DNA from 2 places in the Exiguobacterium sp. s125 genome. Region 2 is predicted to be linked to the other one. Evidence: riboswitches for the same ligand, from Rfam matches in the RefSeq annotation. Region 2 holds a riboswitch; the other holds the start of a gene.

What was found. A riboswitch is a leader RNA that binds a small molecule or an ion and turns the genes downstream of it on or off. The one in region 2 is predicted to bind S-adenosylmethionine.
Positions count from the first base shown of each region.
Region 1: linked by a shared signal. The riboswitch ahead of KNQ05_RS12090 (2,3-diketo-5-methylthiopentyl-1-phosphate enolase) and the one ahead of KNQ05_RS00505 (methionine ABC transporter ATP-binding protein) in region 2 are both predicted to bind S-adenosylmethionine.

Region 1 covers NZ_JACSMI010000005.1:11,618-26,291, forward strand. The annotation lists gene KNQ05_RS12065 (ABC transporter permease) at 1-656, opposite strand, end outside; gene KNQ05_RS12070 (sugar ABC transporter ATP-binding protein) at 656-2,173, opposite strand; gene KNQ05_RS12075 (sugar ABC transporter substrate-binding protein) at 2,170-3,249, opposite strand; gene mtnA (S-methyl-5-thioribose-1-phosphate isomerase) at 3,293-4,315, opposite strand; gene mtnK (S-methyl-5-thioribose kinase) at 4,312-5,481, opposite strand; SAM riboswitch class I at 5,558-5,660, opposite strand; SAM riboswitch class I at 5,865-5,966, shown strand; gene KNQ05_RS12090 (2,3-diketo-5-methylthiopentyl-1-phosphate enolase) at 6,047-7,237, shown strand; gene KNQ05_RS12095 (2-hydroxy-3-keto-5-methylthiopentenyl-1-phosphate phosphatase) at 7,234-7,893, shown strand; gene KNQ05_RS12100 (methylthioribulose 1-phosphate dehydratase) at 7,890-8,510, shown strand; gene KNQ05_RS12105 (1,2-dihydroxy-3-keto-5-methylthiopentene dioxygenase) at 8,526-9,065, shown strand; gene KNQ05_RS12110 (arsinothricin resistance N-acetyltransferase ArsN1 family A) at 9,255-9,755, shown strand; gene KNQ05_RS12115 (MBL fold metallo-hydrolase) at 9,829-10,584, shown strand; gene KNQ05_RS12120 (pentapeptide repeat-containing protein) at 10,676-11,323, opposite strand; gene KNQ05_RS15830 (Y-family DNA polymerase) at 11,533-12,858, shown strand; gene KNQ05_RS12130 (YolD-like family protein) at 12,842-13,171, shown strand; gene KNQ05_RS12135 (ZIP family metal transporter) at 13,238-14,050, shown strand; gene KNQ05_RS12140 (heavy metal translocating P-type ATPase) at 14,157-14,674, opposite strand, start outside.
Region 2 covers NZ_JACSMI010000001.1:108,440-123,113, reverse strand. The annotation lists gene KNQ05_RS00550 (iron-sulfur cluster biosynthesis family protein) at 1-262, shown strand, start outside; gene KNQ05_RS00545 (putative bifunctional diguanylate cyclase/phosphodiesterase) at 526-2,568, opposite strand; gene KNQ05_RS00540 (anti-sigma factor) at 2,739-3,497, opposite strand; gene KNQ05_RS00535 (RNA polymerase sigma factor) at 3,497-4,042, opposite strand; gene KNQ05_RS00530 (metal-sensitive transcriptional regulator) at 4,272-4,535, shown strand; gene KNQ05_RS00525 (SMP-30/gluconolactonase/LRE family protein) at 4,776-5,579, shown strand; gene KNQ05_RS00520 (MBL fold metallo-hydrolase) at 5,687-6,394, shown strand; gene KNQ05_RS00515 (alpha-glucosidase) at 7,045-8,652, opposite strand; gene KNQ05_RS00510 (aminotransferase class I/II-fold pyridoxal phosphate-dependent enzyme) at 8,819-10,006, shown strand; SAM riboswitch class I at 10,069-10,175, shown strand; gene KNQ05_RS00505 (methionine ABC transporter ATP-binding protein) at 10,259-11,272, shown strand; gene KNQ05_RS00500 (methionine ABC transporter permease) at 11,262-11,927, shown strand; gene KNQ05_RS00495 (MetQ/NlpA family ABC transporter substrate-binding protein) at 11,961-12,776, shown strand; gene KNQ05_RS00490 (CAP domain-containing protein) at 14,001-14,674, opposite strand, start outside.

The DNA.
Region 1 (14,674 bases), on a different contig from region 2:
ATGATGTATAAGAAGCGGCCGTGTCGTGTATGGTTCAAAAACAGATGCGTCACTGCTACGACGGCGAGCATGATTAGGATGATCCACGGTGCCTGACTGATTTTTAGGAAGGACTCCGGAATCATCCCGACTGTCGGTGTTCCGTCGAGACGGGGCATCCCGGCACTGATTGATCCGCCGCCGGTATACGTCATCGCCACCCCTTCAAAGATGAACATCGTCGCAAGCGTCGCAAACAAGTCGGGAATCTTGAATTTGACGATCAATAACACGTTGACCAGCGCGACGCTTAAGGCAATCAAAATCGCCAAGCCGATCGACAGACCAAGCGGAAGGCTGTACCAGACAAAAAATGAGACGACGAGCGAGCTGGCAAAGGTCGCGGTCGAACCGACCGATAAATCAAAACCGTTGACGGTCAGCGAAACGGTCAACCCGATTGCGATGATCGTCACAATCGAGATACTGCGCAAAATATTAATCAGGTTCGCGCCCTGTAAAAAGCTTGGTGCCGTCACGGCAAAAAAGACGATGAGTGCAAGGATTGCGAGGACGATCCCCCAGTCATTCAAAAAGCGTAACAACCGTTTACCGGATGCGTGTCGTTCCGTGTTTGGTTTTGATTCCGTCGTTGGTTCGTGAAGTACCTCGTTCATCAAGTCATCCCCCCTGTCGCATACAGCAGTAATTGGTCTTCCGTCGTCTCCGACGTATTCGTCTCGAACACGATTTTCCCGTCATACATGACATAAATCCGGTCCGTCACCGCCAGCAATTCATCGAATTCACTGGACGCATACAGAATCGCTTTTTGCTGTCCGGCCAGTTGATCGATCACGTCGAAGATTTCCCGTTTCGCCCCGACGTCGACACCTTTTGTCGGTTCGTCGAGCAGCAGGACCGCAGCATCGGCGAGGAGCCATTTGCCGATCGCGACCTTCTGCTGGTTCCCGCCGGATAAGCCTTCCACGCGTTGCGTTTCATCCGTTGATTTGATCGCCAATCGTTTGATGATAGCGTTGGCGGCAGTCCGTTCCGTTCCCGTCTTGACCCAACCGAACCGATTGACGAATTGTTTGAGACTTGCCGCGGTCATGTTTTGATAAATCGGATCCGTGACAAGGATGCCTTCTTTACGGCGTTCTTCCGGGACCAGACCAATCCCGTGTCTGACTGCCTCGTGCGGCGACCGGATAGTCGCCGGTTCGCCGGCTATCCGAATCTGTCCCGCCACAGTCGGAGTCACTCCGAAAATCGTCTTACAGAGCTCGGTTTTTCCCGCTCCGACAAGTCCGGCAATTCCAATCACTTCACCTGCATGAACCGTCAATGACAGCTGATTGAGTTCACCCGGGACCATCACTTGATTGAGCTCGAGCAACGCTTGCCCGACGGTTCGGGTTTGCCGGTCCGTCTGTTGCAAACGTCTTCCGAGCATCTGTTCAACGATTGTCTCTTTCGTTTGCCCGGCTAATGCTTGGCGGGCGACAAGTTTTCCGTCACGCATGACGGAAATCGATTCACAGATTTCAAATAATTCCTGAAGGCGGTGTGAGATGAAAATCACGCCCAATTGTTCGCGTGTCGCGAGTTCCCTGATGATGCGAAACAAACGTTCCGTCTCCCGTTGACTGAGCGGCGCCGTCGGTTCATCCAGGATTAAAAAACGGCTGTCTTGAACGAGTGCCCGGGCAATCAAGACCAACTGTTTGTCGGCAAGGCGCAGTTCACTGACCCGTTGCCGGACATCAATCGAAGACTGGAGTTTCCCGAGCGCCTCCCGTGCAATCTGTTCCAACCGGCGTTGCCGGATGACCCCTTTGAGCTGTCCGTTCGTCAACAAATCGAGGCAAATGTTTTCCGCGACCGTCAAGTATGAAATCAATGCCGTATCGACTTCTTGGTAGACGATTTCAATTCCCGCCCGTTTCGCGGCACGCGGCGAATCGATCGTCAACGGCACACCTTCAAACGAAATCGTCCCGTCATACGCCGCATGCGCTCCCGCCAATACTTTCATCAGCGTCGACTTACCGGCGCCGTTCGCTCCGACGAGCGCATGAATTTCCCCGCGGCGGACGGAAAAGTCAACAGCATCAAGCGCTTTGACACCGGGGAATTCAATTGAAATCCCACGCATCTCGAGCCGGTTCGTCGCGTCCAGATGCGTCATTTCGCAGCATTCGCTTTCCGCAGTTTTTCCATCCACGGTTCATTGAATTTCTCAGATGTGCTCCAGCCCTTGATGATTGTATCGAGATTGTACATCGTCGTATCGGCTTTGAGCGCCTTTTGCTCGACTAATTTAGCGTCCAGATCAAAGCTGCCCGGTGTTTTTTCGCCGGCCAGTTTTTTCGCGAGCAGGCGCATGTCCGTCTGTCCGATCAAATGCGGATCAACGGCACTCGTCGACACCCAGTTGCTACCATTCTCACGCATCAGGTTGATGTCCTGATTCGAGACATCGATTGAAATCAACGGGATTTCCTGACGTTTGTTGTCTTTTAAGGATTTATAGGCGCCTTTTGCGACTTCATCCCACGCTCCCCAGACGGCATCGATGCTTCCTTTCGGATATTTCGCGAGAATCGCGTTCATCTTCGTCGCGATATCGCCCTGGACATCCTGGAAATTCGTCGGTCCGACCGTTTCAAGCGTCTTGATTTTGCCGTCCGCTTCATACGTCTTATAGATTTCCTGACGGCGGTCAAGCGGTGCAAACCCCGGACCGAACCACAATTTGATGACCCGGACCGGCTTGTCGTCTTTCACTTTCGTCACTTCATCGAGTGAAAGTTCTGCCAGTTTGTGATCATCCTGGAACGTCTCCGTGATGCCTGTTAACGTCTGGTCCTTTTTCTTCGTCACCGTATCAAACGTCACGACCTGAATCCCTTTGTCGATCGCCGGTTTAATCATGTCGTAGGCATAATCTTCTTTTCCGTGCGAGATGATCAGTCCGTCATAATCCTGCTGAACGGCTTGCGCCACCAGTTCCTTGAACTTGACGTCATTGCCTTCGGAAATGAACGTGTTGACCTTAAACCCAAGCGCCTCCCCTTCCGAACGGGCACCGTCTAAAAATTGTTTCGTATGATCATCGGACGCCAGATTGCGGATGACGGCAATCTTGATGTCGCCTTGGACACTTTCCGGCACACCGCTGATTTTTTTCGTCGGTGTCGCTTCACTATTGGCGCAAGCAGCCAGCAAGACCGCCGGTGCGAGTAAGAATGCTAATTTTTTCATCTCGATCTCTCCTGTCTGTTTAGATGACCTGTTGTCCAATCGCCTATTCGATCGTTTCCACGCTCGGCCGTTCAATGACGCCGAGTTCCGTGATGATCGCCGTGATGAGCTCGTGCGGTGTCACGTCAAACGCCGGATTAAAGACCTTTGTTCCGGCTGGTGCCGTTACTTTCCCCGCCAGTTGTGTCACTTCACTAGCATCGCGTTCTTCAATTTCAATCTCGTCACCTGATAAACTCGTCACATCAAACGTCGACAGCGGTGCCGCGACATAAAATGGAATCCCGAAGGCACGTGCGAGTAACGCCAGCTGGAACGTCCCGATTTTATTGGCCGTATCCCCGTTACGGGTGATCCGGTCCGCGCCGACGATGATGGCGGTGATCTGCTTTTCCTTGATCGTATGCGCGACCATATTGTCCGTGATCAAGGTGACGTCAATCCCTGCCCGTTGCAGCTCCCATGTCGTCAAGCGCGCCCCCTGCAACAAAGGCCGGGTTTCCGACGCATAGACGGATAACGGGATGCCTTGTTCCTTCGCAAGATAAAACGGGGCCAGTGCCGTCCCGTACGCCGCTGTCGCAATCGATCCGGCGTTACAAATCGTCAACACCCGGTCTCCCGCTTGAAACAGCTCCAACGCATGCACACCGATTTGCCGTGACGTCTTGGCATCGGCTTCATAAAGGGCAATTACTTTTTGTTCCAGACGTTTCGGCAGTTCCTCGAGCGTTGTGCTCGAAAGGATAAGCTGATTGAGCGCATCGAGTACGTTCCGCAAATTGACGGCGGTCGGCCGGGTCGCCAGTAACTCCGCCGATACCGTCAACAGTTTTTGTTTGACCTCGTCAAGCGATCCCGTCGTCCGGAACGCTTCCTGCACGAGGACGAATCCACCGAACAGACTGATTGCCGGCGCTCCACGGACACGAAGTTGTTTAATCGCCTCAACCGCTTGCGCCAAATCATGAATGACTTCGTACCGTTCTTCTTGCGGGAGACGGGTCTGATCAAGGATCTTTAAGCACGCCCGCTCATAGATGACACTACGGATAAACTCGCTCATCGGCTCAATTCCTCCGTCACGTCAAAATTCCGGAGATCGGTAAACGTCTTACATTCGCCGCGCCGTTTAATCAATGCCGTCCCGAGGCGTAACGCATGACGTTTCCGTTCAAGGCGCGTCGCAGCATCCGGAATTTGTTCCAAATCAGCGACCGGTGCCAAACCAATCGTCCGCCGGATCAGTTCACAACCGGCGAAACCGAGCGCGTCTTGGAGAATTGTACTGAGGACATCATCGACAAGCCCGGGTACCGTCCGGAAAGGTTCGACGGCTTCCCGTTCCCACAGTGCCGTGAACGTCGAAGCAAACGTCAGCCAGAACGTATCGATATCCTTCACCCGCTTCTCCCGCAACTCAGCATAGTTCGGATACGCCGCAAAGCAGAGGTGGGCAATGAACTGACCGACATCAAACCCGAACGGTCCGTAAAAAGCGAACTCCGGATCGATGATTTTCGTTTCGCCCGCCGAAGCAAAAATGCTTCCTGTATGTAAGTCTCCGTGTAATAAGGCCTCCCCTTTCGTGATGAACAACGTTTCGAGCTTCGCCACTTCCCGCTTCAGTTTTTCGTCCTGCCAGAGCTGCTGTACGTCTGTTTCCAATCCGCTCTCGATATTGTTTGTTTCCGCGTCGCAGAACGGATCCGTAAAGATTAACTTTTCCGTAATGTCGCATAAATCCGGGTTGTAATAGTCACGTGCGACCTGTTTTTTTCCGACCGGACCGAGCGCAAAATCTGACGTGAAAAATAACGTCCGTGCCAAGTATGAACCGACATGCTCAGCAAGGAGCGGGTAGGTTTCGCCTGCGAGCAATCCCGTCCGAACGATTTGCAGGTGCGACAAGTCCTCCATCACTGTATACGCTTCTTCATGACTCGCATGAAAGACCCGTGGAACGAATGGCGTCGCGTATTTTGCGAATTCCTTCAGTGCCAACTGTTCGATCCAGGCCCGCTCGAGTGACAAGGGCCAGCTTTCCCCGACGACTTTTGCATAAGGTAATGCCTGCTTCAAGATCAAACGTTCTTTCCCTGCCTGAATCCGAAAGACTAAGTTCAAGTTCCCGTCGCCGATTTCTTCTGCCGTCGCTTCTTCCTGTCCGATGAGTCCGAGTTCCCGGACACGTTTAATGGCGTCCTGTTCTGTAAATGCTTGATATGCCATCTTGCTTCCCCCTTCATTTCTACACAAAAAAACGCCGCTTTTCGTCATAGAAAAGAGGCGCGGGGTATCATCCGTCCTCTTATCTCTCAGACGAATGTCTGTTGGATGTAGCACCGTGCCGGATGGTCGGTTGCTGCGGCGTCTTCGGGCCAATTCCCTCTGCCAACTCACGATAAGAGTCATATGTGGTTGTTGTGTTCGATGTTGATTCGAATATTACGCCCGTCTTAAATCATCTGTCAATTCCAATTTTTAGTGAAAAACCATTTAAAAGACCGCCATCTATAGAAGCTGATTTCAAAAAAAATAAATTTTCAAAAAATTATTTGACATCACGTCCATCTCATGTAAAAATTGCAATTAGATTTCACAATTTCATCCAATTCTTATCAAGAGCAGACGGAGGGACGAGCCCTATGATGTCGCAGCAACCGACCAGTTGGCACGGTGCTAATTCTTGCAGCTAACACGCTGACAGATAAGAGTCCACGCGCAATTTTTCATGGTCTCTTGTCATTGACGAGGGACCATTTTTGTATTTTTTAACAAGGGAGAGACGACGATCATGGTGTACATTACCGCAACTTACCAACTCGGCGTGACCGATCAGTTACCAAAACGGGCAGAGCAAATCGCCCTCGGTCTGACGGTCGGCTCATGGACCGATTTGAATCACTTGGAACAACAACAGCTTGAATCCTTTAAAGGACAAGTCGTCCATACGGAAGAACACGACGGTAAAGGGTATGTCACGATCCGTTATCCGGAACACAACGTCTCACGGGACTTTTCGGCGATTTTGACGACCGTCTTCGGCAAGCTGTCACTCGACGGTCAAATCAAACTGACGGATCTTCAGCTTCCCGCTTCGTTCACACTGGATTTCCCCGGTGCTAAATTCGGCATTGAGGGCGTCCGCCAATTGATCCAAGTCCATGACCGCCCCCTGTTGATGAGCATCTTCAAAGGCGTCATCGGACGGGATCTCGTTTTTTTACGGGAACAACTGGAAGCCCAGCTCGCCGGCGGGATTGATCTCGTCAAGGATGACGAAATCTTATACGACAATCCGCTGACACCGGCACTCGACCGGGCGCGGATTGGACGGGAAGTCCTCGATGCACACTATGAACGGACCGGTAAACGGGCCCTTTATGCGATTACATTGAGTGGTCCGGTCTTCCGCTTGAAAGAGCAGGCGAAACGACTGGTCGAAGCCGGAGCGACAGCCCTCCTGCTCAACACGTTTACATACGGGCTTGATGTCTTGCGGGAACTGGCAGCCGATCCGGAAATCCCGGTCCCGATCTTTAATCATCCGGCGTTGAGCGGTGCCTTGATCGCCAGTCCCGAGTACGGGATTGCCGCCCCGGTCCTGCTCGGAACGTTGCCGCGGATTGCCGGTGCCGACTTGACACTGTTCCCGTCGCCGTATGGGAATGTCGCCCTCGCCAAAGACTTGGCCCGCGGGATTGCCGTTGAAGCGACCCGAATCGGTGAGACCAAAACAATTCTCCCGGTCCCGTCCGCCGGAATCCACCCGGGTCTCGTCGCCCAGCTTGTTCGTGATTTCGGCGTCGATTCCGTCATCAATGCCGGAGGCGGTGTCCACGGTCATCCGCAAGGTGCTGCGGCCGGAGTCATCGCTTTCCGCCAGGCACTGGGCGCAGCACTGGCCGGCGAATCACTGACAAGTGCCGCCCACCGGCACGAGGAATTACGTGTCGCTCTCGATGCTTGGGGGATCACGAAATGACGATCCGGATTTTATGTGACTTTGACGGAACAGTAACGGAGCACGATAATATCATCGCCTTGATGCAGGAGTTCGCTCCGCCGGAAAAATTTGAACCGTTAAAACAAGGTGTGCTCGACCGGTCGCTCTCGATTCAGTCCGGCGTCGGACAGATGTTTCAGCTGCTTCCGTCCAGTCAAAAACAGGACTACATTGATTTCTTGATGACACGGGCGGTCATTCGTCCCGGCTTCGACACCTTACTCGCTTTTGCCAAATCAAACGAGATTGATTTTTCCATCGTCAGCGGCGGGATCGACTTTTTTGTCCAGCCGATTCTTGCGGATGTACTGACGGACGAAGCGATTTATTGCAACGGCAGTGACTTCAGCCAGGAGACGGTTCGAATCGAATGGCCGCATGCCTGCGACGCGACCTGTACAAATCAATGCGGCTGTTGCAAAACCTCGATCGCCCGGAAGCTGAAGCAGAACGGTGACACGATCATCGCGATCGGCGACTCCGTAACAGATTTTGAACTGGCTAAGCAGGCGGATCACGTTTATGCACGGGATTATCTGATCACGCTATGTGAACAGCACGGCATCCCGTATACGCCGTTTGAAAACTTTCATGACATATTGAATCATCTGCAGACAAAGGTGGTGTACACATGACCTTCTTAAAACGATATGAAGAATTACGTGCCGTCAAACAGGAACTTGCAGCACGCGACTGGTTCCCCGGCACAAGCGGCAATCTCGCCATCCGGACAGCCGATCAACCGACTGAATTTCTCGTGACGGCAAGCGGGAAGGACAAACGGCAGGATACACCGGACGACTTCGTCCATGTCGACGCATCCGGTCAACTGATCGGCGAACAGACGGGTCGTCCCTCTGCCGAAACGTTGCTCCACGTCGAGGTCTTCAACCGAACGACTGCCGGGTGTTCCCTTCACGTCCATACGATTGACAATAATGTCATTTCGGAACTGTACGGCGACCAAGGCGAGATTCGGTTTGCCGGTCAGGAAATCATCAAGGCACTCGGCCGTTGGGAAGAAGATGCGGAAGTCCGTGTGCCGATTATCCCGAACCATGCCGACATTCCGACGCTTGCCGCTGCCTTTGCAGCACATGTACATGCCGAGAGCGGCGCCGTCCTGATTCGCAATCACGGCATCACCGTCTGGGCACCGACTGCCTTTGAAGCGAAAAAACAGTTGGAAGCATTCGAGTTTTTGTTCAGTTACACCTTAAAACTACAAACGTGCCGACAGGCGATTCATTAAAAGGAGGAATTTACAATGGCAACAGTACTTTTCCAACAGACAAACGAACGGTATACGGATCAAAATGAGGTCTCTTCATTCCTTGCCTCACGCGGCGTCTTATATGAACAATGGGACGTCTCGAAGTTACCGGGCGACCTCGTCGAGAACTTTACATTAACGGATGACGACAAACAGACGATTTTAACGACATTCGCGGACGAGATTAAAGATGTTTCGGAACGTCGCGGTTACCAGACGGCTGACATCATCGCACTGTCGGATACGACACCGAATCTCGATGAATTACTCGTCAACTTCCAAAAAGAACACCATCATACCGATGACGAGGTCCGCTTCATCGTCAGCGGCCATGGCGTGTTTGCGATTAAAGACGAGGAGGTCGGCTATTACAACATCGAGCTCAATCCCGGTGATTTGATTTCCGTTCCCGTCAACACGCGCCACTACTTCACGCTCCAGGAAGACCGGAAAGTGGTGGCGATCCGAATCTTCGTCACGACGGACGGCTGGGTGCCGATTTACGAGCGGAACGCCCTGTCTTCAGCAAACTAATTCAGTCCGGTCTGCCCCAAGTCTTTTAGCAATAGAGGACCTGGGCTTTTTTTTGTACGGAAACGTCGTCTGACAAACATGTTTGAGGAAAGCGCGTGTACGGGAGCATTTCCTATTCTAGAAACATGCCGTTTGTTTCATCCATCTCCGATATAATGAAGAAAAGGACACAAAAAGGAGCTGACGTGTATGATGATTCGTCTCGTTCAAGAAACCGACTTACCGGACGTGCTCGCCATATATAATGAAGGAATCGAAGACCGGATCGCGACGCTCGAGACGGATACGAAAGATCTCGCCTTCATGCAGCAATGGTTCAGTGAACGCTCCGAGCGACATGCTGGTTACGTTGCCTATGAAGGGTCAAAGATTCTTGGCTTCATTTCGCTCGATGCCTACAATCCGCGTCCCGTCTATCAGTCCGTCGGCGAACTGTCCGTCTACATCACACGGACCCACCGCGGACAAGGAATCGGAAAACGACTACTCGACATCATCGAAGAACATGCAATCATTCACGGCATGCATAAGCTGATTCTCTTTACGTTCCCCTTCAACCGGATCGGACAAAAACTCTACATCAAAGCCGGATTCCGAATCGTCGGTACCTTTAAAGAACAAGGAATGTTAAACGGGTATTACGTCGATGTCCTGGCCATGGAAAAAATTCTCCCTAAACCGGACCAATGATGTTTTGGATTAAAGGTTCGGCAAGTCGGGAATATGAGACGAGGAAGATTCGTACAAGAAAGGAAGATTGCCTGTGAACATCCAGCAAATTCGAAATGCGACACTCGTCTTGACCTATGCCAACCAAGTTTTTTTAATTGATCCTTTTCTCGGTGAAAAGGGTTCGCTTCCTCCGTTCGACCATACACCGAACACCCACCGCAACCCCCTTGTCGACTTACCAGTCGATGTCTCGACCTTACTCGACCCGGATGCCGTCTTCGTGACACATCTTCACGCCGATCATTTCGATGAGGCCGCAAAACAATTGTTACCGAAGACGGTTCCGCTCTATGCCCAAAACGCGACGGACGCCTCTGTCATTAAAGAAGCCGGTTTCACCGACGTTCAGCCGTTCGACCAGGGTGTGACACTCCGTGATGTCAAAGTTTTCCGCACGAACGGTCAACACGGTGTCGGCGAAATCGGACAACGGATGGGACACGTATCCGGTCTCGTCTTTACACATCCCGATGAGCCGACGCTCTATATCGCCGGTGATACGATTTGGTGTGACGACGTCGATTCTGCGATTGATACCTATGCACCGGATGTCATCGTCGTCAATAGTGGTGCCGCCCAGTTCCAGACCGGTGAACCGATCACGATGTCGGAACGTGATTTATTAGCGGTCCACGCGGCAGCGGCTGAAGCGACGATCATCGTCTCGCATCTCGAAGCTGTCAATCACTGCCTGCTCCGCCGCGATATGATCGCTGACTTTTTAGCAGCAAATCATCTCTCCGCTCACTTTTTGATTCCGGACGACGGCGAGACGCTCTCCTTTTAAGTCTCTCCTTCGAGAGTCGTATGAATACAAAAAAACCGGACGTTTTCCGTTTCCCTAAAAGGAAGAGGAACAGCGTCCGGTTTTTTCATGTTCATTCTTGCGGAATGACAAGACCGAGTAATCGGGCAAATGCGATTGCTTGTCCTTCCGTCACGATCGCCCCTGTCAAAAAGCGTGGATCAATCGTAATCCCCGAGACGTCCGCTTGTCGCAAATCGAGTCCTTTTAACGGAGTTTCAACCCACTGGCTTTCCATCAATTCAACATCCTCAAAACGTAAATCGATGAGTTTCCCTTCGAAGAATTGTGTCTCCCGCATCGCCGTCTGCTCGAACGTTACTTGTCGGAGCGATGTCCGAATCACTTGTAAGTAATTCGCCTGGCATGCTTTTACCGTGACATGATCAAGCGTCGTTTCTTCTAATTGAACCCCCGTCAGGCGACAGTCCTGAAACAGAACGCGATGAAAACGACTGTCACGGAACTGACAACCCGTCAAATCACACTGCTCAAATCGGACATTTTCAAATGACGCGCGATCAAACACGAGACCCGCAAATGAGACATTCCGAAAACAGACTTGATTGGCATCGATCCGCTCCGTCAGCTCGATGGGTAACGTTTCTTTTTCATACAGCATTTGATACAAGTACGGATCATCGATTTCGATTTCTGCAAATGTTTCGACTGCTAAATTATTCGGGACATCCGGTAGATGGATCATCGGTTTTTTCTTCATTCTCTCCCAACCCTTCTTCTTCTCAGTCCTTAGTGTACCAAACCTGTTACCTAAATATGACTCAAGAGGATGATTTCTAAAGTCATGCTGCGCTCTAAAAAGTGATGACATGTACACTCTTTTTCAATTTTTGATTTGAGACACTTTGAGACCGTGCTAGAATCAACATAAATAAAATAAGAACAAACGTTCTAAAAGGAGTGATTTTCGTGTCTTCTGATGCGGACTTTCCAAACCAACGTATTTTTTGCGTGGATAGTGTCTCTTTTTATGCCAGTTGCGAGTGCCATTACCGAAATCTACCACCATTAACAACAAAATTAGCCGTCGTTTCCGATTTAAAACGGAGCGGCTCCGTCATTTTAGCGGCGAGCCCTGCTTTGAAGACGCTTGGTATCAAAACGGCAAGTCGTCTCTACCAGATTGAACAACTCCCGTACAAGGAACGAAAGCAGATTCACCTCGTCGAACCACGCATGTTATGCTACATGAAAACGTCGATTCGTGTCCTCGATGTGCTCCATCAATTCGGACCACCGGAAGCAATCCGGGTATACTCGATTGACGAAAGTTTCATCGACATGACGGGAACGGAGCACCTCTTCGGTACGGATTTTGAAGCTGCTAACCAATTACAGTCAGCCATCCTGGAACAAACCGGTATTCACGTCCGAATCGGGATTGGTCCTAATAACGTCATCGCGAAACTTGCCCTTGATTTACTCGGGAAAAAACAGGGCATTGCGCGTTGTGGTTATGCTGATGTCCCCCGTCTCTTACATGACTTTCCCGTTCGCAAGATGTGGGGGATCGGTCATCAAATGGAGCACCATCTGAATCAATTAGGCATCGAGACGATCGGCGATTTGGCGGCCGCACCATTAGAAACACTACACGAACGTTTTGGTGTCATCGGTGCCGAACTTTGGCATCATGCATGGGGCATCGATCAATCTCCGACGACGATTGATCCGACCGCTTTATTTCGTCCGGCATCATCCCGACAGAAGACGGTTGGTCATGGCGTGACACTAATGCGTGATTATTACGAATACGACCAGATTCGGCTGGTCTTAAGTGAGCTCGCAAGCGATGTCGCAGCCCGCGTCCGCTTTTCCAATCAACTTGGATGGACGGTTCACTTAGGTGTCCGTTACTCGAGACATATCGTCCGGGCAGGGTTTTCAAAGCAACTCCGTCTCCCTTATCCGACTTCAGACGAACGGATTATCCTGCGGCATATCCTTCAGCTGTTCGAGCCGAACTGGCTCGAACACGAACCGATTCGTTTTTTGTCCGTCTCGCTCGGTCAACTTGTCCCCGACCAAGGTGCACTGCAACTGTCGTTGTTCGAAGACAATACCCGTGTTTGGAAACGCAAACGCTTGTTAAAGGCAATCGATCATGTCAACGTCCGTTACGGGAAGGGAACCATCCGCCTCGCTGTTTCTTTTCTTGATACAAGTGTCGCCAAGCGCCGCCTCCGCTTCGTCGGTGGTCATCCGGGAGGTGACGGCAATGACACGGTATCGTGACCGTGGCAATTTAAAATGGATTCCGTTTTTGATGCCGGAGTACATTCAACTGTTGCGCGACTATTATAAAGATACGCATCGTTTAACACTACCGCCCATCGATGAACAACTTCAAGAATCATGGCAATTCATCCTCGAAGAAGCATTAATGGAAGGAAAAGAACTTGAAATCACGTATTATAAGGAAGGAAGCTATATCACACTGACCGGATTCATCGAACGAATCGAGCACGAACGAGGACTTCTGTACGTCCGGAGTCAAAATCCGATCGAAATTCCCCTGATGCGACTAGTTCGGATTGAAAACGGGTAGGAGTGACAGTGGGCTTCAATAATGCACTTATCTCTTGAATTATGATTTGAAAGAAGGAATGTTTGTATGTTTGAATGGTTTACTTCACTCCCCGTCGTGATCCAGGCATTACTCGCCGGGATGATGACATGGGGCTTGACCGCACTTGGGGCGGCACTTGTTTTCGTCTTTACGACAATTGAAAAAAAGGTCATGAATATGATGCTCGGCTTCGCCGCCGGTGTCATGATCGCTGCGTCCTTTTGGTCACTGCTCGCTCCGGCGATTGAATTTACGGAACAGGATGGTGGCATCGCCTGGCTTCCGGCTGCAATCGGATTTTTAGCAGGTGGCTTCTTCGTTCGCTTACTCGACTTCGTAACACCACATTTACACTTATCCGCACCACTTGAAAATGCAGAAGGCCCTTCGACCGGTCTTAAAAAGGCAACTCTGCTCTTTTTAGCGATCACCTTGCACAACATCCCGGAAGGTCTAGCAATCGGTGTCGCTTTTGGTGCTGCTGCGTTAAATATGGACGGGGCGACAGTCGCTGGTGCTTTGACGCTCGCACTCGGAATCGGAATTCAAAATATGCCGGAAGGTGCTGCCTTATCGATTCCGCTTCGTGGTGAAGGCATGTCACGCCGTCGCGCTTTCAATTACGGTCAAATGTCCGCCATCGTTGAACCGATTGCGGCAATGATCGGGGCGGCTGCCGTTTTCTTCATTCAACCGTTACTGCCTTACGCACTCGCCTTTGCAGCCGGCGCGATGATTTTTGTTGTCGTTGAGGAATTGATTCCTGAATCACAAGCTGAAAACGGCTCGGATTTAGCGACACTCGGTCTAATGGTCGGCTTTACCGTCATGATGATTCTTGATGTCGCCTTAGGCTAAAAACAAACTGATTGAACAAAAAAAACTCCTTCATCGCCGGTGAAGGAGTTTTCAGATTGATATTGGAATGACTTTTGAGTTCTTACCTTTCAACGTGTACCTTTAATTATTTTTTGAGGATGCGCATCGCATTTAAAACAGCCAGGACGGTTACACCAACATCCGCAAACACAGCTTCCCACATCGTCGCGAAACCAAATGCACCAAACAGGAGAAACACGGCTTTCACGCCAAGTGCGAAGAAAATGTTTTGATAGACAATTTTTCGTGTCGCACGGGCAACCTCAATTGCTTCGACCAACTGCTTTGGTTCATCTGTCATGAGGACGATATCTGCGGCTTCAATCGCCACATCACTGCCGAGTCCGCCCATCGCGATTCCGACATCGGCTCGTGTCAAAACAGGGGCATCATTGATGCCGTCGCCAACAAAGGCCACTTTTCCATCCGCTTGCTTCAAAATCAGTTCGAGTTGTTCGACTTTTTGATCAGGTAATAGTTCTGCTGCAACTTCGTCAATCCCGATTTGACGACCAATCACTTCTGCTGTTGCCAGGCGGTCCCCTGTTAACATAATCGTTTTCTTCACACCGAGTGCCTTGAGGCGAACAAGTGCTTCAACCG
Region 2 (14,674 bases):
CACAGAAGGATGCGGTTGTGGAAACTCCGGTATCTTCAGTATCCGTTTCGTCGAGTCGGCGACTGACGAAGATATGACGATTGATTCAAATGTCGGTCCCGTCCTCGTCAAACGTTGGTCGAGTCACTTTCTCGATCAAGACATGACACTCGATTATAAAGAAGAATCAAAATCACTGATTTTAAAAAGCGACGGACAATACTTCAATACGAATGTTCTTGTGACCGATCATACCGGCTGTCAGTTGACACCGAATCGGTAAGTACAAAAAAGGCAGCCTCCCTTGTGGAAGCTGCCTTTTGTAATAGTTGGACAGACAGAGGCTGCGTTGATTACAGAGTCACGGTCATCTATAAAATGTACTAGAGTTCTGTCTGCATCGTACACGAGTCGAGTAGGTTTTTCCGCCCGATCAACCTACTACCAATACGTTTTTCGTCCCCCATATCTTCGCACGCATCATGCCGGCGTGCTTATCTAGCTTACGTAACCAATCCGTGATTGGATTTAAAAAACAACATTTTTTTAGCCGACATCACGTACTGTGCGCTCAATCGTCTGCTGATCCAAGTCCTTGACGTTCATCGGACGGCTATAATAATACCCTTGTCCATAATCACAGCCGAGGCGTTTTAAAAATTCGTGTTGTTCGAGTGTTTCGACACCTTCCGCCACGACCTCAATTCCGAGACTTTTCGCTAATTGAATGATCATTTCCGTGATGGCCGTGCCCCGCTCGTCATGCGGAACCTCATCGATGAACGATTTATCAATCTTTAAGATATCGATTGGTAAGTGCTTCAAGTGGGTCAATGAAGACAACCCTGTCCCGAAGTCATCCAAAGCAATCGTCAGACTCAACTGTTTCAGTTCACCAAGCATCATCAGGGCCCGTTCCAAGTTCTCCATGACAGAGGTTTCCGTAATTTCGAGTTGAAGATGAAGCTCTCCCCCGCGTTCAAGTGAGTGATGGACAATCTCTTTAATCATTGAATTATGAGACTCGGACCGGAAGTGCATCGCTGATAAGTTGACCGACACTTGACGAATGAAATGATCTTCCTTTTTCCACAACTCCATCTGGTGGACCGTCTCCTTCAAGACCCATTCCGTCAGTCTATGGATCAAACTGTACTTTTCAGCAATCGGAATGAACTCGGCCGGTGAGATGAAGCCGAGTTTCGGATGGTTCCACCGAATCAGGACCTCTGCTTGTTCGACCTTCCCTGTCGCTAACGCAATCTTCGGCTGATAGACGAGATTAAATTCTTTGTAATCGGTCATCGCCTTTCGGAGTGAACCGACAATCAACTGTTCCCGTCGATCCGAGTGAATCAATTCATCATATAAAACAAACCGATCGCGCCCTTCATTTTTTCCAGCCCGTAAGGCACTCTCCATCTGACCAATCCGAATCTCTAACGTTTCTTCCGGATTCGGCAAGATGACACCAATCGTCGCAGTTAAATGAATCTCTTGATTTTCAAGGAGCATCGGTTGACGGATTTGCTCGAGCACCTGATTAAATGAAGCCTCAAGTTGTTCCGTATCGACTTGTTTAATCAAGAAAAATTGTGTTCCGTTGTAGCGGATACAGGCTTCTTCTTCGCCGAGGATTTCTTTAATCCGATCTGCAAACTGACGAATGATCGTATCCCCTTGATCAAAACCGAATGTGTCGTTAATCCACTTATAGCCGTCTAAATCAATCAACGCCATCGCCATCGTTTGTTTCGAGCGGTTGTATTGTCCATCCACCTTCATCATGTGATGGTCAAGCCAGCGCCGATTGTGCAGCCCCGTCAAATGGTCCGTATAGGCCATCATTTGAAGTGCACGTCGTTCCAAGTGGATGTAGAGTCCCGTGATCAAGATGATTAAAATAAAGATTGGAATCGCCACTTCACTCAAGATGTTCGACGTGATCGGGTCATTTGATAAAACGGTAGTGGAATCAGCCGGGATACAAAATGTCGTTCCGAGCATGCCTACGTAATGCATCGCTGATACGGCTAAGCCCATCAATGTCGCGACAGGGATTAAAATGCGTTTTTTGTCGACATGGCGCGTCATATAAAGCAATAATAGCGCCACATAGGCAACCGTCACGGCAATCAACACTGAAAGAGTGAAGATGCCGGTGTCATAACGGATATCTCCCCCAAACTGCATCGCGGCCATCCCCAGGTAATGCATTATTGTAATTCCAATCCCGATGAGTGAACCTGCAAGCACGACTTTTTTACGCGTAATCGCAGAATAATATAATAAATAAAAGGCAATCCATGCAGCCGTGATCGCGGGTACGACCGAGAGTAACATCAGGACCCAGTCATAATTGACCGCGACCGATAATTCGAATGCACCCATTCCAATAAAGTGCATGCCCCAAATCGATAACCCCATCGTCAATGATGAAAGAAGCAGTGTTCGTTTTCTTAAGGATGTCGCTTTAGCCAAGCGTCGATTGAGTTCAAGCGAGGCGTAGGATCCGACAATGGCGACGATAACCGATAGGATGACCAGTGCCTCTTCATAGTGTTTCGGTAGTATGATCCATTCATTCATTGTGTAAGTGCCTCTCTTTTTGACTGACATTCCTATTAGTATCGTCTTAATTCGTCATTTCTTTCAGTACTGTTTCGAATTTTTATACAGTTTGATGTGTTTTTCGACTATTTTGTACGAAATATACAAAAAAGAGACCCACATTTGTGGATCCCTCGACATTTCTTCTCTTATAGTGTAGCGGATGCAATGACTGCTCCGGTTGGTTGTTCTAAATCTGGTTCAGGTTCGACCGTAATCGCGACGGCATCAATCTTTCCACTGCCTTTGAGTGCAAAGACTGCTGCTGCTTGACCATCTTGTTCGATGACTCCGTTCGCCTGTACTTGATCGCCTTGAATCGTCCACATCTGATACAACTCGCCTTCTTTAAGCGGTGGCAAGTCTTTCAATTGAACGAGCATGTATTCTTTATCGTCTTTCGTAAAGATCATGCTCGATCCTTGAATCGAAGCCGTACTCTCGAAGTTTCCCATGCCGTTCACTTCATCCAGCGCTAACGCTTCTGTTTGTTCTGGTTCATCTTGCGCTAAGAAATAGGCGTTCGCTCCAAGCGATAATAAGAGAACCGCTGCAATGCTCATTAACCAACCGAGTGGGACTTTTCGTCTCGTTTGCTTTTTCGCACGTTTTGTCTCGAGTTCCGAGGCATGTTCCGGTGTCGGCTGTGTTGTTTTCACAATGTTAGGCGCTTCTTGATCCGTCTCGTTTGACGAAGCAAGGACTTCTCCTAAGATTCTTGATTTCATCCCAGCCGGTACCGGTCGTTCTGGAAGTGATTCCGCGATGGGAAGCATCAATTCTTCCATTTCTTGTAGCGCCTGCTTGCAGTCGTCACAAGTCGCAAGATGTGCTTCGAACGCGTCTCGATCGGCTGCAGATAACGTTCCATTAAAGTAATCAATTAAATCATGACAACGTTCTTCCATCAACGTTCCCTCCCTTCCAATAATTTTCGTAACGCTTGAATCGCACTCCTTATCCTCGTCTTCACCGTTCCGAGGGGCAATTCGAGCTGATCTGAGATTTGTTGTTGCGTTAACCCTTTAAAATAGACAAGCTCAATTAATTCTTGTTGCTCCGGTTTCAATGCTTGGACCGCTTCACGTACTTCAGAAGCGGTTTCCCGTTCGACGACCGTTCGTTCGACCGGTTCATCAAACCCACCGTCTCGTTCTTCAATTTCAATTGTCGGTTGTCGCTTTTCACGCCGTAAACAATCAAGCGCAGCATTTCGGGTAATCGTCAACACCCACGAAGAAAACTTTCCTTTCTCCGTATTGAAGTCAACACGTCCATTCCATATCTTCATCCAGACTTCTTGAATAACTTCTTCAGATAATCGATCGTTGTTCGTAAAGCGATGTGCGAATGAAAACAACAGCCTCTCGTATTTATCATATAACGTTTCAAGAGCCTGTTCATCTCCTCCACGCATCTGATGATAAAGCGATTCATCGGATTGAGTATGCATCCTTCTCCCCCTTGTGATTAGTCAGCCTTATCATATAGTATACGCAAGCTGACGCAAAATCGTTTTAGTTTTCTTTCGTTATTTTGATTATTTTTCTCCATCACATCCATATTCCCTGTTCTATCAAAAAATATAGCTGAAAAATCGATTGAATTGACAGAAATACCATGATGGGCATAGCATGAAGGTATCGAGAATACGTGTTGCACCTTAGAATGGAGGAAAATGAATGGATTACGATCAAAAGATGAAAAATCGGGTCAGTCGGATTGAAGGACAACTGCGCGGTATTTTACGGATGATGGAAGAAGGTCAAGATTGTCGTGACGTCATCACTCAGTTATCCGCTGCACGGTCAGCAATGGACCGGACGATTGGTGTCGTCGTTAGCTCAAACTTGATTGAATGTGTCAAAGAGGCTGAAGCCAGTGGTGAGGGACAAACAGAAGACTTAGTTAAGGAAGCTGTCAGTCTTCTTGTCAAAAGCCGTTAATTTAAAGGATGGTCTTCATTTCGGTAAACTTCCGAGCTGAAGACCTTTTTTTAATAGAATCGATTGAATTTTCGAGCGGACGTTTTAGATTAAAGTAAAACAGGTACATTTACTGTGGATACTATGATTCATTTTAGATCACGACACAAACGACTCATATCGCTCTCTTCATTAAGATAGCAGTGGTAATTTGTCTTTACTTGATTGATTCAAGCAAGACCATACGTAGGAGGAACATATATGACAGTCTCACTTTTTATTGATGTAGCATGTAAAACAGGCGAATCGCCTGTCTATGACGCCAAAACGAAACGCTTTTATTTCGTTGACATTCCAAACAAACTGTTCTTTTCATATGATTTGACGACTGAGGCCTTGAAGCCGTTCCAGGTACCGAGCGCGATCACTTCAATCGCTTTAACTGATGCCCCTGATTTTCTCCGGGTGACTTCAGAACATGGTTTCGGAACATTCGATCTGAAAGAAGGTCATCTCTCACTCGAAACGAAGTTGACGATGCCCGACTCGGACCGGATGAACGACGGTAAACTCGATCCATCTGGACAGTATGTAGCCGGTAGCATCAATGAAGAGGACGGGGAAACGGCCAGTCTCTACCGTTTGCGTCACGATGGCTCAATCGATGTTTTGCATGATGGACTCACGAATTCAAATGGTCTCGTCTGGTCAGAGGATGGAACGACTCTGTACCATATCGACACACCGACTAAAAAAGTCTACGCCTTTGACTATGCACCCGATCAACCCTTGACGAATCGTCGCGTAGCAATCGATTTAGAAGAAGAAGATGGTTTTCCGGACGGCATGACGAAAGACCGGGATGGACATGTTTTCATCGCGCATTACGCCGGTTCTTGCATTACACGTTGGAATCTTGAAACGGGCGAGAAGCTCGCACACATCGATTTCCCGGTTGCAAATCCGACGTGCCCAATCGCTTATGAAGATCGTCTGCTCGTCACGACAGCGGCAGATGGAGACGACTCTGCGCATGCTGGTGCCGTCTTCGAAGTCACGTATTAATTTTTATTTACTCCTCGGTCCAGTCGAGGAGTTTTTTTGTAGACGCCTGTACTAAAACAGGTGATACTAAAGTATCGATGATTATTTTAACGAGGGAGTGAAACGCTATGCGAATCTCAACGATTGAACGACTCCATCAATTACAGACGACACCCTCTTTTTTCCCGGTCAACTGCTACCTTTTTGAAGAAGCCGACAGCCTGACCTTGATTGATACCGGGATTTCACTGAACGCCAAAGCAATCCATCGCGTCATCAAGTCCCATCACAAACCGTTACGTTCCATCATCTTGACGCATGCCCACGCTGATCATGTCGGTTCACTCGACTTCTTAGCGAATGCCTTCCCACTCGCCGAAGTGGCAATCAGTTACCGCGACGCAGCGCTTCTTAGCGGTGATGAATCACTTCGTGAAGGAGAGTCGACACCTTTAAAAGGGGGCATCCCGAAAAACATCAAGACACGACCAGACCGTCTGCTTGAAAGCGGCCAACAAGTCGGAAGCCTGAACGTCATTACGTCTCCCGGGCACACCCCGGGCTCGATTTCCTTATGGCATGAAGGCAGTCGGACGTTGATTGCCGGAGATGCCTTCCAAACACAAGGCGGAATCGCTGTTTCCGGCGATACGCGCTGGCAGTTCCCGTTCCCTGCTCTCGCGACTTGGGATAAAGACGTCGCCTTGAAGTCCGCCCATCAATTGACGGAACTGACGCCCGACATCCTTGCGACTGGACATGGTCCTCTCGTTCTCGCACCGAGCTATGAAATGCGTGAAGCTGTCGATCGGTTTGAACAATTGTTAAAACGCTGATCCCACAACAATCTACCGAACCCTTTACATTGCTTAAAAAGCAGGAAGTGCGGGAGGTAAAAGCGTAAGTATAGACAATTCATGCAGCCGATTTAGAGCGCAATCCGTCTTGAATCGCATTAAACCGAAAAAAGCAATCGTTCGCGCCCCTGTCGCTTTGAAGACGAGACGAGGAACTGATCGCATCTAGACATAGCGTATTCACTTCTCGCACACGTTTTTCTACACGCTCAAAGGGTCTGACTCAAAAGCGGGAACCACTCTCGATTAAAAGGAATCAGGACTTTTCCATACGTATCTCAGTCAAACACTCAACTATCTGAAACAATAAACATTTGTATAGATATGGCCGATGATCCCGTCAAAAGTGGGTCATCGGCCATTTACTTAATGGAGGACGGGAACGTTCATCCTCGACCCCTGTGGGAAAAGGTAGCGCGATTCGCGGTGAGGATGACAAAACCGTCTGTCACTCTGATTGATGTTGGAGCGACTCTTGAGTCAGCTCCTTCTTTTTTCATCAGCCCGTTCGAAATCAGCGGGACCTAACTCTTGTCATGACCCTCGATCAGAATGTTCCTCAAAACCACGGCACTTTTTCTAGCGTGTCACTTTCTTGTATTTTTTCTAAGATGAGACCCTTCACTATTTCACCGACTCGTTTGGTACAGACGTGCCTCATAGGGCTGCAAGATCTTACTTGCACTCTCTTCATAGTTCGAGAGAAGTAACTGTTCATTCGGTAAGGCGAATGTCGTTTCGACCTGTTCATCGTGGACGTTCAAGACGATTCGCCACGTCACCCCTTCGAATTCCCGTTCATATACGTAAAGATAAGGATCCTGAATCGCCAAATCACGATACACGCCATATACCATGACAGGATGTTCTTTTCGTAATTGAATCAACTCCCGGTAAAACGCGAGAACCGATTGCGGATCCTGTTCAGCTGCCTGCACGTTGATTGTTTTATAGTTCGGATTGACCGTCATCCATGGTGTCCCTGTCGTAAATCCGCCTGCCCGGCTATCATCCCATTGCATCGGTGTCCGCGAATTATCCCGCGCCCGTAGCTGCATCGATGACAAGACAGTGCCGCTCGGCTCTCCCGCTGCGACGCGCTCCTCGTAACGATTACGGAAGGCGACGTCTTGGTACAGAGAAGCATCCGAGAAACGAATACCCGTCATCCCGATTTCTTCTCCTTGATAGACATACGGGATACCCGGTAACGTGTGTAGCATCAAGCCGAGTAACTTGGCGCTCTCGACACGATAGCACTCGCTACCGAAGCGCGTGACTTGTCTTGTATGATCGTGATTATTCAAAAATTGTGAAGTGACGCCTTTCGGGTACAGCGCATCATACCACCGTTTTTGAATCTGTTTATACCGCAACAGGTCCATTTCTTCCATGTCATCGGCGACTTCGAAATGAAACAACGTCTGTAACTCCTGACGTTCTTCACTAACATATAACAGCCCGTCATCGGGACCGACAAACGGAATCTCCCCGACCGTAAACAATTTTTTCCCCGCAAGAACTTCCTGATGCATCTCCTGTAAAAATTCATGGACTCCCGGTTGATTGCCTAAGTAGGACAAGTCAAACGGATCCTCCACATCGTCAAACGCCGCTCGTTTTTTAATCAAGTTAATGACATCCATCCGGAAACCATCGATGCCTCGGTCGATCCACCATCGCATCATCGCGTAGACAGCTTGACGGACGGCAGGCTGTTCCCAGTTCAAATCAGGTTGTTCTGAGGCAAACGAATGAAAATAGTACTGTTGCCGTCCTTCATCCCACGTCCAGGGACTCGGCGCAAAATACGACCGCCAATTGTTTGGTGGTGTTCCTTTTTCCCCGTCATGCCAAATGTACCAATCTGACTTATCATTCGTTTGATCACGGCGCGACTCCTCAAACCAGTGATGTTGATGACTTGTATGATTGACGACAAGATCGAGAATGATTTTTAAGCCGCGCGCATGCGCCGATTCAATCATCTGGTCCAAATCTGCCATCGTGCCGGCTTTCTCCATGATGCCGTAATAGTCAGCGATGTCGTAACCGTTGTCGATATCAGGTGATGTATAACAGGGGTTAAGCCAAATGACATCCACCCCGAGTGAGGCGATGTAGTCGAGCTTTTCGATCACGCCCCGCAAGTCCCCCATCCCGTCTCCATTCGAGTCGTTAAAACTCCGCCAGTACACTTGATAAACGACGGCTTCTTTCCACCAGGTCCGATTCATCTTTTCCATCTCCCGTCTAGTAGTCGATCGATTACTTGTCTAGTGTATCAAGAACATCGTCTGAAATTGGAATGTTCTTCTAATTTTTAAGGAATTTTAAAAAACCTCTTTCATTTTGACTGAAAATTCGCTATTCTTGACGACAATACCTGAAGGAGGAACAGAGATGAAACATTTCGCCCCATCGATCGCCATCGATCGCTTGCCCAATCCCGTCTTCGCAGAACTTGCCCAACGGATCGGTTCCGTCAAAGCCGCAGGACACGACGTCATCACGCTTGGTCAAGGAACGCCGGACCAAACGACACCCGTACATATTCTCGATGCTTTAAAACAAGCCATCGATGATGCAAGTAATCTCCAGTACCCCCCGTTTCGCGGACATGATTTCTTAAAACAGGCCGTCGCTAATTTTTATGAATCAGAATTTGGCGTGTCGGTTGATCCGGCGACAGAAGTCGCGATTTTACTCGGAAGCAAGGCCGGCATCGTCGCCCTTCCGCAGACGATCGTCAATCCCGGTGAAGGGGTCATCGTCCCAGATCCCGGTTACCCGGATTACTTGTCGGGCGCAGCACTTGCCGGTGCGTATCCGATCACGCTTCCGCTTCTCGCTGAAAATAGCTTTTTGCCTGACTATGACCTCCTCGATTCGCTCGACGTCGAACGGGCCCGGATGTTGTTCCTCAACTATCCGAGTAATCCGACCGGTGCGACAGCGACGGCAGCGGCTTTTGAACAGACGGTCGCTTTCGCTGATGCACATGACATTTGTGTGGTTCACGACTTAGCGTACGGCGGGATCAGTTTCGATGGTCCGACGCGGAGTTTCCTCCAGACGGAAGGCGCTAAGAATGTCGGGATTGAGTTATTTTCGCTCTCTAAACGGTTTAACATGTCCGGCTTCCGGATTGCCTTTGCAATCGGTAATCCGTCTGTCATCGCGAGCATCGAAACATACCAGGAACACCTTTACGTCAGTGCCTTCACACCGATCCAGCATGCAGCGACGGTCGCGCTTTCAAGCGACCAGACATGTGTCCGTGAACTGAGCGCCTTGTATGAGACGCGACGCGATGCGTTGTTCGGTGCATTAAACGAAATCGGCTGGGACGGACCGGTTCCGGGTGGTTCGTTCTTCGTCTGGCTCCCTGTTCCGTCCGGCTTCACGTCACAAAGCTTCACCGATCACCTGCTCGACGAAGCGCACGTCGCCGTGACACCGGGTCATTTCTTTGGTACATACGGTGAAGGTTACGTCCGGATCAGTCTGATTGCCGATGTCGACCGACTCGTCGAGGCTGTCAAACGAATCGGGACCCTTCAGCTCTTCCAAACCGCCGTTGCCGAATAATTCTGAAAAAACGTTTGACAGATGGGAATCATTTCCGTTAAAGTAAATCCCAACAGCATAGCTACTTATCGAGAGCGACCGAGGGATTAGGCCCAACGACGTCCGGCAACCACCAGTAATGGAACGGTGCCACATCCTACAGAACTTCTTTTGTTCTGAGAGATAAGTTACGAAATTCTACACTTCGTCGCTTTTTTCTGGTTGCTCTCTAACTGGAAAAAAGCGATTTTTTTGTATCGGGAGGGAAACATTATGATTGAGTTCGCACACATCACAAAACAATTTGTCCGTGACCGTACACCGATTTTTGCATTAAACGATGTCAACTTAACGATTGAACAAGGGGAAATTTTCGGCATCATCGGTGAATCCGGCGCCGGAAAAAGTACACTCTTACGGTTGATTAACGGACTCGAGACACCGACGAGCGGTACGGTCATAGTAGACGGAGCCAATCTATCACGTGTCTCCAAAACGTCTCTCCGCAAACTCCGTCTCCGGGTCGGTATGATCTTTCAACACTTTCAACTGATTCAGTCCCGCACCGTTGCCGACAATATCGCGTTCGCCTTAAAGGCTGCCGGTGTCAAACGGCGTGAGTTCCCGAAACGGATTCAAGAATTAACGGCACTCGTCGGACTCGAAGGATTCGAGACGAACTATCCGAGCCAACTCAGTGGTGGACAAAAACAACGCGTCGGCATCGCACGAGCGCTCGCCAACAATCCAAACATCTTACTCTGTGACGAAGCGACATCAGCGCTCGATCCGGTGACGACGCTCCAGATTCTCGATTTACTGAAAGATTTGAACGCCCGGCTCGGTTTGACGATCATCCTCATCACCCACGAAATCGATGTCGTCAAACAAATTTGTCACCGCGTTGCCGTCATGGCGCACGGTGAAGTCGTCGAAGTCGCTTCGACTTACGCCATATTTAGTCAAGCCGAACATCCGGTCACAAAACATTACGTCGATACGGCACTCCAAATCGAATTGCCGGAACGGATTTTACGGACGACACCCGGCAAAGTCATTCGACTTCAGTTCACGGGTGAAAAAACAGGTGAGAGTACCTTATCTGAAGCCATCAAACAATTCGATATCGCAGTCAGCATCCTGCATGGGAAGGTCGACTACATTCAGGACGTCGCGTTTGGCGTCTTAATCGTCAGTTTGACGGGACCGACACTGCACGTGAATCGTGCCTTAACCTGGCTCGAGGGACAGTTGCACGCAATCGAGGTGATTCAAGATGTCGCTTGACCGGTTTACGACAATGCTTCCCGACTTAACGAAAGCACTCGGAGAGACGGCCTTTATGGTCGGCATTTCACTCGCCTTTGCCATCATCATCGGAATTCCACTCGGGATTTTATTATTCATCACCGACCGCGGACTCTTTTTCCAAAACGTTTTCATTCGAACGACGTTGGACTTCGCCATCAACATCGTCCGCTCGTTACCATTCATCATCCTACTCGTTGCTTTGATTCCATTGACGCAACTCATCACGAAGACGACGATCGGTCCCGCCGCCGCCTCGGTCAGCTTGAGCGTCGCCGCGATTCCGTTTCTCGCCCGACTCGTCGAAACCTCACTCCGTGAGATTCCACCCGGCTTGATTGAAGCAGCAGAAGCGTGCGGGGCGAAACCGCTTCGCATCATTATCAGTGTTCTCCTTCCGGAAGCATTGCCCGGAATCATTCAAGGCTTGACGTTGACCTTGATCAGTCTGATTGGATTCTCAGCGATGGCAGGGATCGTCGGTGGCGGCGGAATTGGTGACCTCGCGATCCGGTTCGGTTATTACCGGTACGATAACGTCGTCATGATCATGACGATCGTCGTGCTTGTCGTCATCATTCAAGTCATTCAGGCACTCGGCAACCGGTTCGCACGTGTCGCCGATAAACGATAACTTACAAATAGAGAACGCAAGGGAGAGATTACGATGAAAAAACGCTATGCCTTTTTAGCAACAGGATTATTAGGAGCAAGCATCTTAGCCGGATGCGGTGACAGCAGTGCAAATGAAGAAACGAAGTCCATCAAAATCGGGGCGACGAGTGGTCCGTATAGCGATATGGTCAAAGAAGCGATTCAACCGGGACTCGAAAAGAAAGGCTACAACGTCGAAATCGTCGAATTCAGTGATTACATTCAACCGAACCTTGCCCTCGGGAGCGGTGATATCGATGCCAATCTGTTCCAGCACTCGATTTATTTAAAAACCTTTGCGAAAGAAAAAAATCTCGATCTCACAGGGCTGATCACTGTCCCAACCGCACCGATGGGATTATACAGCAAGTCCTATAAAACGTTGGACGATGTCAAAGAAGGCGCTGAAGTCGCAACACCCAATGACCCGACGAACCAGGCACGTGCTTTGAACCTGTTAGCGGATCAAGGTTGGATTGAACTAAAAGCAGATACCGATCCACTGACCGTCTCAGAAAAGGACATCATCAAAAATCCAAAGAAACTCGTCATCAAACCGCTTGAAGCCGCTCAGCTCCCACGCGCTGTCGAAAGTGTCGATATTTCAGCCGTTCCCGGAAATTTCGCACTTGCTGCGAAGTTCGACTTACTCGATGCACTCGCACTCGAGACGATGAACGAGCAGTACCGCAACTTAGTCGCTGTTAAGACAAGTGACGAAGACAAACAACTGGCCAAAGACTTAACCGCTGTCGTCAAATCGGATGATTTTAATGAAGTGATCGAAAAATCATTCAAAGGATTCAGCAAACCAGACTGGGCGAATTGAGCAGAAGTGTCACTTTTACGGAAAGACCTTATTCTCGCCACTTCTCAAAAGAATAAACGCCATAAAAAACCGGACGGCTCCACCTCCTTTCAATAACAGGGGTGGGCCGTCCGTTTTTTCGATAGTATCTCTGTTACTCGTCGCTCCCCTCTTCCCGAATCGCAGCCTTTCTCAGGTCTTCTTCCATTAGAAAGCCTAAAAAGATTTGCTTCCACGTGACTCCTACGGGAAAAAGCGCAAGGCTCGCTTGCGCTGTCAGAGGCAGGCGAGACCCTGCATCTTGACCTGTAATGGAAAGAGGCAACGGCTTGCGCCTCGCCCGAGGAAAGCACGGGAAGCAGGAATCTTTTCGCCTCTTAACATTCATTTCCACCGACTGACACCACATATTTTCTGATTCGTAGAATGCGTCGCCCATCCTTCCCAAATCGTCTCCGAGCGGCAAGCCTTCACGCCGCTTCGTTTCACTGCAGGGTCGCGCTTGCTTGCTCTTTCGCTCGAAAGAGATTCGTGTCAGGAAACGCGACGCATCACAGGCTTTCTAGTATTTCCTTCTATATAGAAAAGCTAAAAAAGATTCACTTCATCGTGACTCCTACGGGAAAAAGCGCAAAGCTCGCTTGCGCTGTCAGAGGCAGGCGAGACCCTGCACCTTGACCTGTAAGGGAAAGGGGCAACGGCTTACGCCTCGCCCGAGGAAAGCACGAGAAGCATGAATCTTTTCGCCTCTTAGCATTCATTTCCACCGACTGACACCACATATTTTCTGATTCGTAGAATGCGTCGCCTATCCTTCCCAAATCGTCTCCGAGCGGCAAGCCTTCGCGCCGCTTCGTTTCACTGCAGGGTTGCGCTTGCTTGCTCTTTCGCTCGAAAGCGATTCGTGTCAGGAAACGCGACGCATCACAGACTTTCTAGTATTTCCTTCTATATAGAAAAGCTAAAAAGATTCACTTCATCGTGACTCCTACGGGAAAAAGCGCAAGGCTCGCTTGCGCTGTCAGAGGAAGGCGAGACCCTGCATCTTGACCTGTAATGGAAAGAGGCAACGGCTTGCGCCTCGCCCGAGGAAAGCACGGGAAGTAAGAATCTTTCGTACCACTTATATCAACCACCTACGTTTTTTGATTCGTAAGATATCACGTTTCCCGGGACTCAAGACAAACCAAAAAGCCTAGGTTCCCATTGACGAGAACCTAGGCTTTACTTTAGTTCGTGCTATTTTCACGGTGTTCTAAAGTTAATCGTAAAGTACGGTGCATCTTTTCTAAACGCCACTCCAACATCCGCTTGTTTGAAGCCGCTTTGCATGATGTTCTCACGATGCCCTTTTGAGTTCATCAATCCCCAGTGAGCAGCGAAGACATTTGGATACCCCATCGATAAGTTTTCACCCGCCATCGAGAAGCGAATGCCTTCTGCCTTCATCCGGGCGAACGGGTCACGGCCTTCAGGATCCGTATGCGAGAAAAAGTTATTCTCCGCCATGTTTTCACTGTGTCCGCGCGTGACCGGTTTTAATGCTGTATACGGCGACAATGCAGGTTTCTTGTACTCGGCACGTTCCCAGTTCATCAGGCGTAACATCAATTTCTCATCCGTCGTCCGCAATGCTTTTGAAGCAGCACCGTAGAACCCTTCTTTTTTCGCTTCGACGTCCTTCGGAATCGCCAGTGTTGCTTTGACGCGATTTTTATCATATTGATCAAAGAAATACGTCACGTAGTTATCGTTCTTTTCATAGACGGCTGCGTGATCAAGGTTCAGCATGTAGTTCGTATTTCCCTTTCGATAGGACTTGACGACCTTCCAGCCTTTTTTCGCAAGCGTCGCTTCCGTATCTTTATTTAACGTCGCGCCTTGCGTCGTCACGCCGTCCCGGAAACGATACTTCCCGT